2 regions of the Caulobacter sp. ALps2 genome follow, and region 1 is predicted to be linked to the other one. Evidence: predicted binding sites of a transcription regulator. Region 1 holds the regulator's gene; the other holds the start of a gene.
The links. The regulator HrcA, encoded in region 1, represses chaperone genes, less so after heat shock. The targets are predictions, from matches to a motif close to GTTAGCANTCNNNNNNNNNGANTGCTAAC.

Region 1 (2,461 bases):
TAAGGGTTGGCCGAAGCGCCCGACGGCTCACCGGTCGTCGATCCCGCGGAGGGGCCCGTGGAACCCTTGGCCGCCACGGCGACCATGGCCGGGCGCACCAGGCGGCCCATCAGCTCGTAGCCGGCCTGCAGCACGGCGACCACGCCGCCAGCGGCGACCTCGGTCGACGGTTGCTCGGTCACGGCCTGGTGCAGGTGCGGGTCGAACTTCTCGCCCTTGGCCGGGTCGATCTTTTTCAGGCCGTTGCGTTCGAAGGCGCCTTGCAGCTCCTTCTCGGTCATCTCGACGCCGATGATGAAGTTCTTCACCGCCGGGTCGGTCGACTCGCGCGGGCTGTGGGCCGTGGCGCGCGACAGATTGTCGGCGACGCCCAGCAGGTCGCGGCCGAACTTCTGGATCGCGTAGGCGCGCGCGTCGTTCATCTCGCGCTCGGCGCGGCGCTTGGTGTTCTCGGCCTCGGCGGCGTAGCGCAGAGCCTGCTCCTTCAGAGCGGCCACTTCCAGCTTCAGCGCCTCGATCTCTTGCGACGCGTCATCAGCCTCGAAGGCGACGTCTTCAGCCGGCGTTTGCTCGTCGGTCATCTCGTAAAGTCCTTATCCATCCATCATCCGCCCCAGCACCCGGGCGGTATAGTCCACCAACGGAATGACTCGAGCGTAGTTCAATCGCGCCGGACCGATCACGCCGATCGCGCCCAGCACCTTCTGTCGGCCCGTCATATAGGGCGCCGCGATCACCGAGGAACCCGAAAGCGAAAACAGGCGCGTTTCGGCCCCGATATAGATGCGCACGCCCTCGGCGTCACGAACGTCGTCGAGCAGGCCGATCAACTGACCCTTCTGCTCCAGGTCATCGAACAGCTGGCGCACGCGGTCGATGTCCTCGCGAGCCCGGGCGTCGGCCAGCAGGTTGGCCTGTCCGCGCACGATCAGCGAGCGGGCGTCGCCCTCCCCCCCGCTCCAGGCGGCCAGGCCGTCCTCGACCAGGCGGGCGGCGGTCTCGTCCAATTGCCGGCGGGCGATGTCCAGCTCGCCGCCCATCTCGGTCCGCGTCTCGGAAAGGGTGCGGCCGCGCAGGCGGGCGTTGAGGAAGTTGGAGGCCTCCTGCAGGGCCGAGGGCGTGACGCCGGGAGCCTGGCGCATCAGCCGATTCTCGACCTGGCCGTCCTCGAACACCATGACCGCCAGCACCTGGCCGCCGCCCAGCGGCACGAACTCCACATGCTTGACCCCGCCCTCGCGGACCGGGGTGACGACGATGCCGGCGCCGCCGGCCAGGCCCGAGAGCACGGACGAGGCCTCGGACAGCGCCTCCTCGAACGAGCGGCCCTTCACGGCCAGCCGCGCCTCGATGGCCCGCTTGTCGGCCTCGGCGACGTCACCGACCTCCAGCAGGCCGTCGACGAACATCCGCAGGCCCGCATGGGTCGGCATCCGGCCGGCGCTGGTGTGAGGCGCGTCCAGCAGGCCCAGCTGCGCCAGGTCCTGCATGGTGTTGCGGATCGACGCCGGCGACAGCGCCAGCCCGGCCTTGGACAGGGTGCGCGAGCCGACCGGATCGCCGGTCTCCAGATACGACTCGACCACGCGCCGGAAAATGTCGCGGGCGCGGGTGTCCAGCTCGGTGAGGCCCGGCGTACGGACGATCGGACCCGGGAAAAGATGCGTCATGCTCTAAAAGGCCATAGGGGCGTGTTCTTTGGGGGCGTGTCGTTTGGGACCCGGTCGGCGGACAAAAGCTGTCGGCCTCTTTCAAGTTCGGCTCTCAATAGGATAAGCGCCAGCCCACACACATTCAAATAGCCCTGAAATCAGGAGTTTCCCATGCGTCCGTCCGAACGCGCCCCCGACCAGCTGCGCGCCGTCACGCTGGAAACCGGCGTCAACCGCTACGCCGAAGGCTCGTGCCTGGTCAGCTTCGGCCACACCAAGGTGCTGGTCACCGCCACGGTCGAGGAAAACGTCCCCGGCTGGATGCGTAACAAGGGCGCCGGCTGGGTCACGGCCGAATACGGCATGCTGCCCCGCGCCACCCACACCCGCGGGCGCCGCGAAGCCGCCGCCGGCAAGCAGAGCGGCCGCACGCAAGAGATCCAGCGCCTGATCGGCCGCTCCCTGCGCGCCGTGGTCGACCTGAAGGCCCTGGGCGAACGCCAGATCAGCCTGGACTGCGACGTCATCCAGGCCGACGGCGGCACCCGCACCGCCGCCATCACCGGCGCCTGGGTCGCCCTGCGCCTGGCGGTCAACTACCTGCTGGAAGAGGGCGTGCTGAAGGCCGACCCGATCCTGGGCCAGGTGGCGGCCGTCTCGTGCGGCGTGTTCAAGGACACCCCGGTCCTCGACCTCGACTACGAGGAAGATTCCAGCGCCGAGGCCGACAGCAACTTCGTCCTGACCGGCGTGGGCGACATCGTCGAGATCCAGGCCACCGGCGAAAAGCGCGGCTTCACCCGCGCCGA
Region 2 (2,461 bases), 910 kb from region 1:
ACGATCGTGGTGTCGTCCTTGGTGATCGAGATCTTCTTGGCCTTGCCCAGCATGTCGAGCGAGACGTTCTCGAGCTTGATGCCCAGGTCTTCGCTGACGACTTGAGCGCCGGTCAGGATGGCGATGTCTTCCAGCATGGCCTTGCGGCGATCGCCGAAGCCCGGTGCCTTGACGGCGGCGACGCGCAGGCCGCCACGCAGCTTGTTGACGACCAGCGTGGCCAGGGCCTCGCCTTCGACGTCTTCGGCGATGATGACCAGCGGGCGGCCCGACTGCACGACGGCTTCCAGCACCGGCAGCAGCGGCTGCAGCGACGACAGCTTCTTTTCGAACAGGAGGATCAGCGGCTCTTCCAGCTGAACTTCCATCTTGTCGGCGTTGGTGATGAAGTACGGCGACAGGTAGCCGCGGTCGAACTGCATGCCCTCGACGACGTCGAGTTCGGTCTCGGCGGTCTTGGCTTCTTCGACGGTGATGACGCCTTCGTTGCCGACCTTGTCCATGGCCTTGGCGATCATCTCGCCAACTTCCTTGTCGCCGTTGGCCGAGATGGTGCCGACTTGAGCGATTTCAGCGTTGGTCGTGACCTTCTTCGAGGACTTCTTGATGTCCTCGACGGCGATCAGGACGGCCTTGTCGATGCCGCGCTTCAGGTCCATCGGGTTCATGCCGGCCGCGACCGACTTGAGGCCTTCCTGGACGATGGCCTGGGCCAGGACCGTGGCGGTCGTGGTGCCGTCGCCGGCCTTGTCGTTGGTCTTCGAGGCCACTTCGCGGATCATCTGCGCGCCGAGGTTCTCGAACTTGTCAGCCAGTTCGATTTCCTTGGCGACCGAGACGCCGTCCTTGGTGGTGCGCGGGGCGCCGAACGACTTTTCGATGACGACGTTGCGGCCCTTGGGGCCCAGGGTCACCTTCACGGCGTTGGCGAGGATGTTGACGCCGCGCAGCATCTTGTCGCGCGCGTCGGAACCGAAATAAACGTCTTTAGCGGCCATGGAGGGCGCCTTTCTGAAATAGGAATTTCGAGGAAGAAAGTGTCTAGGAGGCGGGAGGGATTAGCCCTCGACCACGCCCAGGACGTCGCTTTCCTTCATGATCAGGAGATCCTGACCGTCGACCTTCACTTCCGTGCCCGACCACTTGCCGAACAGGATGCGGTCGCCGGCCTTGACGTCCAGGGCGACGACGTCGCCCTTGTCGTTACGCGCGCCGGGACCGACGGCGACGACTTCGCCTTCCTGCGGCTTTTCCTTGGCGGTGTCGGGGATGATGATCCCGCCCTTGGTCTTGGTTTCTTCTTCGACGCGCTTCACGAGGACGCGGTCGCCCAGGGGACGAAATTTCATTGTGGTTCTCCGTCGGAACGGTTTGTGTAAAGGCTTCGCTGGACCCGAGGAGCGCTGCTGTTAGCAGTCACTACCGTCGAGTGCCAACGCCGAGCGTGAGTTAGGCAGGGCGCTCGGGGGAGTCAAGGACGACGACCGCGAACTTTTTGCGGCGCGGTTAATGCGGGAGGGTTCGATGTTCGATCATGTGGGGTTCGGGGTGGCCGACTTCCAGCGTTCCGCGGTCTTTTATGACGCCGCGCTGCGCCCGCTGGGGATCCGCCAACTGTATGTCGTGCCCAAGGAATTCACCGGTGGGGTGGACGCCGTCGGCTATGGCGTCACGCGGCCGATGTTCTGGATTTCCGAGCAGGACGCGACCCAGGGCAAGCTCCACGTGGCCTTCGCGGCCGAGACGCGCGCCCAGGTCGACGCCTTCTACGAAGCGGCGCTGAAATCCGGTGGAAAAGACAATGGTCCGCCCGGACTTCGCCCACATTACGATAAGGACTATTACGGCGCGTTCGTTCTGGACCCGGATGGCTTCAACGTCGAGGCCGTCTGCCGCGCGCCAGAGTAGCGTCGAGAATAGCAGGAGCAACAAGGCCCATGTCGAGCTACGTCCTGTCGCTGTTCCTGGCGGTTCTGGCCTGCGTCATAGGCGGGACCCTGGGCGGCATGATCCTGGCGCGGCCGCAGACCATGCTGGGCCTGGCGGGACTGGCCGACGAAGAGACGCCAAAGGCGCCGCTGTTCGCCGAGGGGCGCGCCCTGGGCGGGGTGCTGATCGCCGCGCACGGAGTCGCGGCCCTGTATCTCGGCTACCAGCCCCGGATCGGCGCGGCCATGGCCCTGGCCCTGGCCGTCGCCTGGCTGGGCGCGGCCGCGGGCCGGGCGCTGTCGGCGGCGCTGGACGGCGAGGCTGGGCGCTACAATCGCGGCGCGATGGTGTTCAACGCCCTGATCGGTGTCACGCTCAGCTTGCCGTTCTTCCAGATCGGCAAGGTCGTCCTGCACGGGGCGGCGAGGCTGGCTTAGAGCGCCTTCTCGTGGGTAAGCAGCCAGCGCTTGCGTTCGATGCCGCCGCCATAGCCGGTCAAGGTTCCGTCCATGCCGATCACGCGGTGGCAGGG

Region 2: groES (co-chaperone GroES) is a predicted target of HrcA. The motif match lies at 1,409-1,437, and genes of this name have one in related genera.

Annotation. Positions count from the first base shown of each region.
Region 1 covers NZ_CM178743.1:1,785,024-1,787,484, reverse strand. Annotated here, with positions in the region: gene grpE (nucleotide exchange factor GrpE) at 1-581, opposite strand, end outside; gene hrcA (heat-inducible transcriptional repressor HrcA) at 594-1,670, opposite strand; gene rph (ribonuclease PH) at 1,824-2,461, shown strand, end outside.
Region 2 covers NZ_CM178743.1:875,467-877,927, reverse strand. Annotated here, with positions in the region: gene groL (chaperonin GroEL) at 1-998, opposite strand, end outside; gene groES (co-chaperone GroES) at 1,059-1,349, opposite strand; gene ACW173_RS03965 (VOC family protein) at 1,525-1,908, shown strand; gene ACW173_RS03960 (DUF4345 family protein) at 1,938-2,366, shown strand; gene ACW173_RS03955 (methylated-DNA--[protein]-cysteine S-methyltransferase) at 2,363-2,461, opposite strand, start outside.